3 regions of the Streptosporangium sp. NBC_01755 genome follow, and region 2 is predicted to be linked to each of the others. Evidence: riboswitches for the same ligand, from Rfam matches in the RefSeq annotation. Region 2 holds a riboswitch; each other region holds the start of a gene.
The links. Region 2 has a riboswitch for S-adenosylmethionine ahead of OG884_RS27260 (FAD/NAD(P)-binding protein). Riboswitches for the same ligand answer to the same signal wherever they lie in the genome.
Positions count from the first base shown of each region.

Region 1 (3,430 bases), 2.8 Mb from region 2:
GCGAAGTCCTCAATCTCCGGGGCGGACTTCGCCACATCGATCGCCCTCGACCATACCTGTGGGAACCGGTAGGGCAACAGAGTCAAGCACCAAACTAGTTCTTTACAAGAGCATTTAGCGCGAGAACATAGTTTGACTATCACTATTAGTTAGTTAAAGATTACATTATCTTTCCCCCTGGCGAATACCGGCCCGCGCCACAAAGCACGACACCCGCACGCGGCCGGAGCCGGGCGGGTGTCGTGGAGAGGCGTCGCGGGCGCCCCGGGAGGGAAGCCGGGTGCGACCGGGGCGAGTCGGGCAGCGGGCTCAGCCCCCGGCGACCGCCGGGATGATGGAGACCTGGACACCGGAGGGCGTTGCCGTGTCGAGGTTGTCGACGAAACGGACGTCCTCATCTCCCACATAGACGTTGACAAAACGGCGGATCTTACCCGTTTCATCAAAAATTCGGGCGCCGATCCCCGGGAAGTCCGCGTCAAGCTTCTGAAGGACGTCGCGCAGGGTCTCACCTTCTCCGCTCACCTCGGCAGCACCGCCAGTGTAAGTCCGGAGAATCGTCGGAATCCGCACAGAAACGCTCATAATTCAGTACCTTTCACGATTTCTAGGCGATTGCCGCACGAAATGCGTCAAGAGAGGGGCGAATCACAGCGGTGGGGCGCGCCTCGGCGGCCACCGCGTCGAGGGTCTTGAGACCGTCTCCGGTGTTGAGAACCACGGTCTCCGCTTCCGGGTCGAGCCTTCCCTCCGCGACCAGCTTGCGGAGCACCCCGACGGTGACGCCTCCGGCGGTCTCGGCGAAGATGCCCTCGGTCCTGGCCAGCAGCCGGATCGCGTCGACGATCTCGGGGTCGGTGACGTCCTCGACCGCGCCGCCGGTGCGGCGGGCGATATCCAGCACGTACGGGCCGTCGGCAGGGTTGCCGATCGCCAACGACTTGGCGATCGTGTCCGGCTTCACCGGGCGGATCACGTCGTGGCCCGCCTTGTAGGCGGCGGAGACCGGGGAGCACCCCTCGGCCTGGGCCGCGAAGATCTTGTACGGCCTGTCCTCGACGAGGCCGAGCTCGATCAGCTCCTTGAAACCCTTATCGATCTTCGTGAGCTGTGAGCCCGATGCGACCGGCACGACGATCTGGTCGGGAACGCGCCAGCCGAGCTGCTCGGCGATCTCGTACGCCAAGGTCTTGGAGCCCTCCGCGTAGTACGGCCGGAGGTTGACGTTGACGAAGCCCCACTTCTCGCCCAGCTCATCGCCGATGAGCTCCGAGCAGAAGCGGTTCACATCATCGTAGGTGCCCTCGATACCGATGAGCCTGCCCCCGTACACGGAGGCCATGACGACCTTGGCGTGCTCCAGGTCGGCGGGGATGAACACGCAGGCGTCCAGCCCGGCCCGCGCGGCGGCGGCGGCGGCGGCGCCGGCCAGGTTGCCGGTGGAGGAGCAGGAGAGCGTGTGGAAGCCGAAGTTGCGGGCCGCCTCGACGGCGATGGCCACCACACGGTCCTTGAAAGAGTGCGTGGGGTTGCCGGAGTCGTCCTTCACGTGCAGCGAGCGCATGCCCAGCTCGCGAGCGAGGTTGCCCGCGTTGACGAGCCTGGTCCAGCCGGGCTCCATGTTGGGCTTGGAGGCCACGTCGGCGGGGACGGGCAGCAGCGAGCGGTAACGCCAGATGTTGGCCGGCCCCTCGGCGATCTGCTCCCGGGTCACCCGCCCGAAGTCGTAGGCGATCTCAAGGGGTCCGAAACACTCGGCACAGGCGAAGCTCGGGCCGAGGTCGTAGCGGGCACCGCACTCGCGACAGGACAGTGCCACGGCGGGACCGAAGCGCTGGTTTTGCGCGTCTTCGGCATGACCGGGCGAGACGGTGGGATTCTCAGTGCTTGCGAGCGCCATGAAGCGAGGCCTTTCCCTCATCTTCGTCTGCGGACCACCCTGGTCACAGACCGGAATTGGCACCTGTCCCGGTTGACCTCGTTCAGATCACGAGTCTTGACCGGGATGGTTGCCGGGGCTTCGCAGGGCCGATCCCTCCACCCCTCTGGATGAGCAAATATTCAGTTGGAAACCTGACATGCAGGCCTTAAGCACTCTACCCCGACGTGGCGCGACCCCGACCACTTGTCTCACTGTACGAGACATGGCGTGTTACCTGCCGGACATACCGCCCTGGACCACAGGACGCGTCCCCTCGTTGCCGGAAGACACCGCTCACGGCGGACGTCCCGTGGAACCTCCCGCGCCCTGCCCGGACCGCGAAAGGACCAGGAAAGGACCGCGAAAGGAGCGCGCGCGGACCGTGAAGGACCGCGAGAGGCGGGTCAGGGGGACTTCGCTTTCAGCGTGTAGGGGCCGGAGCCGCTCGCGGAGACCAGGCGGTAGCGGTAGAAGCCGGGCAGGCCGATGTAGCTGATCTGCTCGTCGGGACCCGCGCCCTCGGAGGTGGCGACGGTGACCCAGACCGACCGTTGCCACCTTTGGAGGTAGAGGTCGAAGTCGACGCCTTCACCACCGTCCAGGCAGGCGGAGTGCGTGCCGGTGACGGCGGCCCGGTAGTAGCGGCTCGGCTGCGAGACGGACTGACCGTCGTTCAGCGTGCCGGTGTAGGTCTTCGGATAGCCGGCGCAGGTCTTCGGATCAGGCGCGACGACACCTGGTGGGTGGGCCATGTCGTTGGTCAGCAGGGTCAGGTCGTAGGCGGCGAGGATCTCGTTGACCGGCTGGAAGTAGGTGATACCGCTGGTGGTGCAGTTGCCGGAGCCACCGGAGGTGACCCCCTGGGCCTGGTCCACCGAGATGAACGAGCCACCCGAGTCGCCCGGCTCGGCGCAGACACTGGTACGGGTCAGCCCGTGGATGGTGCCCTGGGGGTAGGTGACGCTGGCACTGAGTTGCCGGATGAGGCCGCAGTGCCAGTCGGTGGTGGAGCCGGACCGGCAGACCGAGGCACCCTCCAGAGCCGCCCTGGAACCGGCGACGGGCACGGCGCCGCCACTGCCGTTGCTCACCACCGGCTTGGGCGTCCAACCGGCGTTCACCTCGACCCAGGCGTAGTCACGGCCGGGAAAGGCCGACGCCTTGAAGACACCCTGGGGTATCCGGTTGAAACCGGTGGTGGCATCACCCGCCTTACCGCAGTGGCCGGCACTGACGAAACCCGCCTGGGTCCCACGCATCACCGAGAAACCGACGGAGCAGCGATTCGAACTGCCGATGTAGTAGGCGTCACCGCCCTGCACGTCACTGAGGAGCCGGGGCCGCTCGGTGGACGGCACCACCTTCACCACACTCGAGTCGGCCCCTGCGGCCTCCACGAGATCCTCGGTTGCCAGGGGGCTCTTCGACAGGATGACGATCCTGTTGTTCCTGGCGTCGACGAAGCGCACGTCTCCCCCTTCGCCACGTCCCGGCAGGTCCACGTTAAGG
Region 1 covers NZ_CP109131.1:2,912,679-2,916,108, forward strand. Annotated here, with positions in the region: gene OG884_RS13365 (MoaD/ThiS family protein) at 310-585, opposite strand; gene thrC (threonine synthase) at 608-1,900, opposite strand; SAM riboswitch class I at 1,915-2,056, opposite strand; gene OG884_RS13375 (S1 family peptidase) at 2,326-3,430, opposite strand, start outside.
Region 1: linked by a shared signal. The riboswitch ahead of thrC (threonine synthase) and the one ahead of OG884_RS27260 (FAD/NAD(P)-binding protein) in region 2 are both predicted to bind S-adenosylmethionine.

Region 2 (3,430 bases):
CGCGGGCTCCATCACGCTCGGCGGGGCACCCGTCGTCGGCCCCGGTCCCGAGCGCGGGCTGGTCTTCCAGTCGGGAGCGCTGTTCCCCTTCCTCACCGTCGCCGAGAACGTGGCCTTCGGACTGCGGCTGCTGCCGATCTCCGGGGCCGACCGGGAACGGCGGGTTCGCTGGTATCTCGGCGAGGTCGGGCTGTCGTCCCTGGCGGACGCGCTGCCCCGGCAGCTGTCCGGTGGGCAGCGCCAGCGGGTGGCGATCGCCAGGGCGCTGGCGTGCGAGCCGGCCGTGCTCCTGCTCGACGAGCCGTTCGGGGCGCTGGACGTGCAGACCAAGGAGGACATGCAGCTCTTCCTGCGCGAGGTGTGGCGCGACACGGGCACGACCGTGCTGATGGTCACCCACGACGTGGAGGAGGCGGTCCTGCTCGCCCAGCGGGTCCTCGTCTTCGCCTGCGGGCCCGGCAGGGTCGCCGCCGAGGTCCCGATCGACCTGCCCGCCTACCGGGCCCTCGCCGTCAAGCGGACCTCCCTCTTCCTGGGCCTGCGCGCCACCGTCGAGGACCTGGTCCGCTCGCACATGCTGACACCTGGGAAGGAAAAGGTGTAGAACGACATTCTGTGGCTCTCCGGGCGGGGAGCTCCTGTGGCTCTCCGGGCGGGGAGCTCCTGTGGCTCTCCGGATGGGGAGCTCCTGTGGCTCTCCGGATGGGGAGCTCCTGTGGCTCTCCGGATGGGGAGCTCCTGTGCGGGAGCGCCCCGAGGGCTTCCGGGAGGGAGAGGCGATGGTCGACTCCTTCACCCGGCCGGACTTCGCCGAGGGCGTCGCCGGCTTCCCGCCGCTGTAGTCGCTACGACGCTCTCAGCTGTAGTCGCTACGGCGCTCTCAGCTGACCAGGGTGAGCCAGTGCGGGGCGGTGTCGAAGGGGGCCGTGCGGGCGGCGACGGCCTCCATCAGCCAGGCGGCCGAGGCGCGGGCGCTCCGGACGACCTCGGGCGGGTAGGCGTACCTGACCCTGTGCTCCTCGAACTCGTCCTCGTCGTCCAGGAAGACCCGGCTGGTGCGGCCCCTCGCCAGATCGCGGCGCGTCCGGATCACATCCAGGTCCAGGTCGATCATGGTGACCTCGCCGTCTCCCCATATCGGCACCGTGGAGATGTCGCAGTAGATCTCGTGCTTGTGCGGGGCGGTGTTGAAGGCCGCGGTCCACCAGGCGTCGTGGGGGAAGAGCATCACGAACGGGTGAGGCCAGGCGATCTCGGGTCCGTCCCCCTTGCGACCGCTGGAATTGGCCACGCAACCGGTCCATACCCCGTGCTCGTCCTCGCCGAGCAGCAGGCCGCGGTGGTGCCAGTGCAGCGATCCGTCGTACTTGCGGTAGACCACATTCACCGTCTCATAGGGCATTCCCCGACAATAAGGCTTGACAGAGATCTATGTATTTCCTACTTTATAAGTAGGTTACGAGCGTCAGTGCGGAGCCCCGGCTGGCTGACCGGCAACCCTCGCACCGCGGCGGGGTGCCCCCGGGGGAGACCTGGCGGCACGGTCGGCGTGCCGCAAGCGCGGACCCCCTCACCGGGGTCACCGAGACATGCCCGGGAGAGCCACATGTCGAAGATCAGCACATCGAACCAGGCGAGCCCCGCCGGCCTCGACACCTGCCGCCCCTTCCCCGGGATTCCCGCCGAGCCGGGGCAGTGGCACCGCAGAGCCGCCGTATGAGCGCCTCGATCGCCGTCGTCGGCGCCGGCCCGACGGGCACCTGCCTGGTGGAGCGCATCTGCGCCAACGCCGCCGACCTGCTCGGCTGGCCCTCGCTGGACGTCCACGTGATCGACCCCCACCCGCCGGGCGGCGGCCGCGTCTGGCGCCGTGACCAGCCCGACCTGCTCTGGATGAACTCCGCCGCCGCCGACGTGACGCTCTTCACCGATGAGTCGGTGCGCTGTGAGGGGCCGATCCGTTCAGGCCCCACGCTGGCCGAGTGGCTCGGCGGGGACCCCGGCACCTTCGCCTCCCGTCCGGCCCAGAACGGCTACCTCTCCCACGTCTTCAGGCACGCGGTGGCGACCGCACCGCGCGGGGTCCGGGTGCACGTGCACCCCACCCGCGCCGTCGATCTCGCGGACATCCCCGGCGGTCAGGCGGTGCTGCTGCAGGACGGCCGGACGATCGAGGCCGACGCGGTGATCCTGGCTCAGGGGCACGGCGACGTGATCCCGAACGGGGAGGAGCGGGCGCTGGCCGACCTGGCCGCGCGCGACGGGCTGCGCTACCTGCCCACCGCGCCGGCCAGCGGCCCGGCCAGGGCCATGCCGAGGGGCGTCAGCCCGATGGAGAGCAGCCAGTCGTACGCGGACACCCGTGAGATCGCCTCGGTGGGGATGTGTTCCTGCACGGCGGTCTCCCAGAGCGGGGACATGAACGCCAGACCGCCGGTCATCAGCCCGTAGGTCGAGGTCGAGGTCGAGGTCGAGGTCCGTGCCGGAGGCGGATTCGGAGGCCGGGACGGGCTCGGAGCGCGGAAAACCGCATGTCGAACCGGGGAACGGATCGCTAGCATGAGAACATGACTTTCCTGGTGATGCTCTCCCCCTGAAACCGGGGTCGCCTGACGTCTTCTCGAGGCCCTGAAACGGGGCCTCGATCTGTTTTCGGGCTTCAGCGGAGGTTCCGATGTCCCGAATCCTGCTCACCACGACCATCCCGTACATCAACGCGCGCCCCCACCTGGGCTTCGCCCTGGAGCTCGTCCAGGCAGACGTACTCGCCAGGCACCACCGCCTGCTCGGTGACGAGGTCAGGCTTCAGACGGGCACCGACGACAACTCGCTCAAGAACGTGCGGGCCGCCGAGGCCGAGGGGATCTCCGTACGGGATCTCGTCGACCGCAACGCCGCCGAGTTCGCCCGGCTGGCGGGACCGCTCTCGCTCTCCTTTGATGACTTCATCCGTACCAGCGCCGACCCCCGGCACCGGCCCGGCGTCGAACGGTTCTGGCGGGCCTGCTCCGCCGACCTGTACCGCAGGCACTACGAGGGCCTCTACTGCGTCGGCTGCGAGCAGTTCTACCCGCCCGACGAACAGTGCCCCGAGCACGACGCCCCCCTCCAGCACGTGTCCGAGGAGAACTGGTTCTTCCGCCTGTCCCGCTACCGCGACGAGCTGTACAGCCTCATCGACAGCGGCCGCATTCGTGTCGAGCCCGCCGAGCGCCGCAACGAGATCCTCACCTTCATCGCGGCTGGGCTGTCCGACTTCAGCGTTTCTCGATCCCAGGCGCGGGCGCGTGGCTGGGGCATCCCCGTGCCGGGCGACCCCGGACAGGTGATCTACGTGTGGTGGGACGCGCTCGGCAACTACCTGACCGCGCTGGACTACGCGAAGGGAGAGCACGGCCGCTGGTGGTCCGGTGCCGACCGGCGGATCCAC
Region 2 covers NZ_CP109131.1:5,700,640-5,704,069, forward strand. Annotated here, with positions in the region: gene OG884_RS27250 (ABC transporter ATP-binding protein) at 1-604, shown strand, start outside; gene OG884_RS27255 (DUF402 domain-containing protein) at 881-1,402, opposite strand; SAM riboswitch class IV at 1,455-1,567, shown strand; gene OG884_RS27260 (FAD/NAD(P)-binding protein) at 1,717-2,451, shown strand; gene OG884_RS27265 (methionine--tRNA ligase) at 2,675-3,430, shown strand, end outside.

Region 3 (3,430 bases), 2.4 Mb from region 2:
AGCGGGTAGGAGCCAAGGAACATCAGGTGGCTGAGCACCCGGTTGAGCTCGGCCATCAGGGTCCGCGTCCAGACCGCCCTGACCGGCACCTCCATGCCGAGCATCCGCTCCACCGCGAGGACGACGCCCAGCTCGCTGGCGAACGCCGACAGCCAGTCGTGCCGGTTGGCCAGCACGATGATCTGCCGGTAGTCGCGTACCTCGAACAGCTTCTCCGCGCCCCGGTGCATGTAGCCCACGATCGGCTCGGCCGAGCTGATCCGCTCCCCGTCCAGGGTGAGCCGTAGCCGCAGCACGCCGTGCGTGGACGGGTGCTGCGGCCCGATGTTGAGGATCATGTCCTCGGTCGCGAGCTCCTTGCCGTGCGCTTCCCGCACGGCGGCGGCTCCTGCTCCCATCCCCACGTTCAGCTCACGGCGAGGCTCATTCATACGCCTATGCTGTCACGTCAGCCGCGCGAGGCAAGATCCCGCAGGGCGGCGATCAGCCGATCGACGTGCTCGGAGGTGGTGCCGATGCCGATGGAGGCGCGCACGGCGGAGGCGGTGAGGTCCTCGCAGCCGCCGTCCTTGGCATCCAGCAGGTGCCGCACGAAGGGGTGGGCGCAGAACTTGCCGTCGCGGACGCCGATGCCGTAGTCGCCGGACAGGGCCTCGGCGACCTCGCGGGCGGTGAAGCCGTGCACCACGAAGGAGACGATGCCGACGCGCGGGTGGTCAGGACCCCACAGGGACAGCTCCTGCACGCCGGGAACGGAGGCGAGGCCCGCGCGCAACCGGCCGAGGAGGCGCTCCTCCTCGCGGACCAGGGGGGACCAGCCGGTGGCGGTCAGGGCGTCGCAGGCGGCGGCCAGCGCGATGGCACCCAGCACGTTCGGGGTTCCGGCCTCGTGGCGGATCTCGGGGTCGTCGTGCCACTCGGTCTCGTCATCGTTCACCGCCTTCACCGCGCCGCCGCCCCGCAGGTACGGTTCGGCGTCGGCCAGCCAGTCGGAACGGCCGATCAGCGCGCCGGTGCCGAACGGGGCGTAGAGCTTGTGGCCGGAGAAGACCACGTAGTCCAGGTCGAGCGCGGTCAGGTTGAGGCGGCGGTGCGGGACGAGCTGCGCGGCGTCGACGAGGACGCGGGCGCCGTGGCGGTGGGCGATGTGGGCCAGCGCGGCGATCGGCCAGAGCTCCCCGGTGACGTTGGACGCGGCGGTCACGACCAGCAGCTTGGGGCCTTCGATCGAGGCCAGGGCCTCGTCGACGGCGCGGACCGCCTCGCCGGGGAAGGCGGGGACCGGCAGCCGCAGGGCACGCTCCCAGGGGAGCAGGGAGGCGTGGTGCTCGGTGTCGAAGACCACGGCGGTGGTGCCCTCGGGCAGGCTGCGGGCCAGCAGGTTGGTCGCGTCCGTGGTATTCCTGGTGAAGATCACCGAGTCGTCGGGACGGGCCCCGACGAAGGCGCGTACCGTCTGCCTGGCCTGCTCGTAACGGGCCGTGGTCAGCTGGGACGCGTACCCCGCGCCTCGGTGGACGCTGGAGTAGGCCGGGAGCGCGGCGGCGACGGCGGCGCTCACCGGCTCCAGACAGGGGGCGCTCGCGGCGTAGTCGAGGTTGGCGTAGCGGACGAGCCTGCCGCCCCTGACCGGAACCTCCAGGTCGGAGCCGAGCACGGCGGGGATCGGCCTGTCGTCGGACGTACGGGTCGCGGGGACGGTCGCGGGGGCGGCGGCTGTGGCGGTGCAGATCGTTGGTGCGGACATGCCAGGGCTCCTTCGAGGTCATCGGACCCCGACCCGTGACATGGGTGCCTGGAGCCCGCGCTTGCCCGGCACACCTCGTGCCGGACCAGGTCCTCACCCGGGGCACCCCGCCGCGGACGCGAGGGTTGCCGGCCAGCGAGCCGGGGCTTGTCACTGGCACTCATGACCTACGGGGGAACTATAACCGAGGTCTGGTGGGAGTCCGCAAGTGATGTCTCCCATATTCGGGAACTCGCGACGGGTTTCGTTCGTCTGGGCAGTGGGCCTGATAGAGCCAGGCGAAGGGTGATGTTTGTCCCGGTAGTGGGCTGAATAAAGCCGAATGTCGGGTCTCGTCGTGCCGGTGATGATCAAGTAGAACCAAGTGGAGGCGTAGATGTTGGATTGGGTGACCAACCCGGAGATCTGGATAGGGTTCGTCACCCTTGTCGCTCTGGAGATCGTGCTCGGTATCGACAACATCATCTTCATCTCGATCCTGGCCGGAAAGCTCCCGCCCGGACAGCGCGACAAGGCGCGCAGACTGGGCCTCCTCGCGGCCCTCGTCAGCCGGTTGGCGCTGCTGCTGGCGCTGGCGTGGGTGGTGAAACTCACATCGCCGCTCTTCGAGGTCCTCGGTCAGCCGATCTCGGGACGGGATCTCATCCTGCTCGCCGGCGGTCTCTTCCTGCTGGGCAAGAGCGTCATCGAGATGCACGACAGCATCGAGGGCAAGACCGGGCACGGCAGTGCCAAGGTCGCGGCCTCCTTCGGCTCGGTGATCGTCCAGATCATGCTGCTGGACATCATCTTCTCCCTCGACTCGGTCATCACCGCGGTCGGCATGGTCGACCAGATCGGCGTCATGGTCGCGGCCGTGATCGTCTCGGTCCTGGTGATGCTCTTCGCCTCAGGCCCGATCAGCCGCTTCGTGGACAAGCACCCGAGCATCAAGATGCTCGCCCTGTCGTTCCTGGTGCTGATCGGCGTCGTGCTGATCGCCGAGGGCCTCGGGCAGCACATCTCCAAGGGGTACATCTACTTCGCGATGGCCTTCTCGCTCATCGTGGAGCTGCTGAACATCCGCCTGCGCGCCAAGACGGCCCGGACCGAGGAGGCTGACAAGCCGGCCCGGACCGAGGAGGCTGACAAGCCGGCCCGGACCGAGGAGGCTGACAAGTCGGCCGAGGTGTAGCCGGACGGTGTTCCGGCTCGTCGTGGGGCTGTGGGCGTGCCACAAGATGCCCCCCCGGCGCGTGGCGCGATGGTGTTCTCGCTTGTCGTGAAGCCGTTGGACACCCGTCCGCACACCACGATGTTCCAGCTCAAGGGAGCGAACACGTCAACCAAGGAATATGGCGACATTACGATGTCTGTGTGCGCTTTGATCCTTGGAATCCGGAATTCGTCGCCCATCCGTACGACGTCTACGACGAACTTAGGCGGCAGCAGCCGGTCGGCTTCTTCGAACCGACCGGCCAGTGGCTGGTCGCCCGGCACGCCGATGTCAACGCGCTGCTGCGCGACCGCCGACTCGGCCGCTCCTACCTGCACGTGGCCACCCACGCCGAGTTCGGCAGGCCCGACGACCCCGAGTTCCAGGACCCGTTCTGGCGGGTGGTCAGGGCCGGGATGCTCGACGTCGAGCCGCCGGTGCACACCCGGCTCCGGCGCCTGGTCTCCAAGGCGTTCACCCCGCGCATG
Region 3 covers NZ_CP109131.1:3,267,362-3,270,791, reverse strand. Annotated here, with positions in the region: gene OG884_RS15005 (NADH-quinone oxidoreductase subunit D) at 1-431, opposite strand, end outside; gene OG884_RS15000 (aminotransferase class V-fold PLP-dependent enzyme) at 449-1,747, opposite strand; SAM riboswitch class IV at 1,800-1,915, opposite strand; gene OG884_RS14995 (TerC family protein) at 2,124-2,921, shown strand; gene OG884_RS14990 (cytochrome P450) at 3,104-3,430, shown strand, end outside.
Region 3: linked by a shared signal. The riboswitch ahead of OG884_RS15000 (aminotransferase class V-fold PLP-dependent enzyme) and the one ahead of OG884_RS27260 (FAD/NAD(P)-binding protein) in region 2 are both predicted to bind S-adenosylmethionine.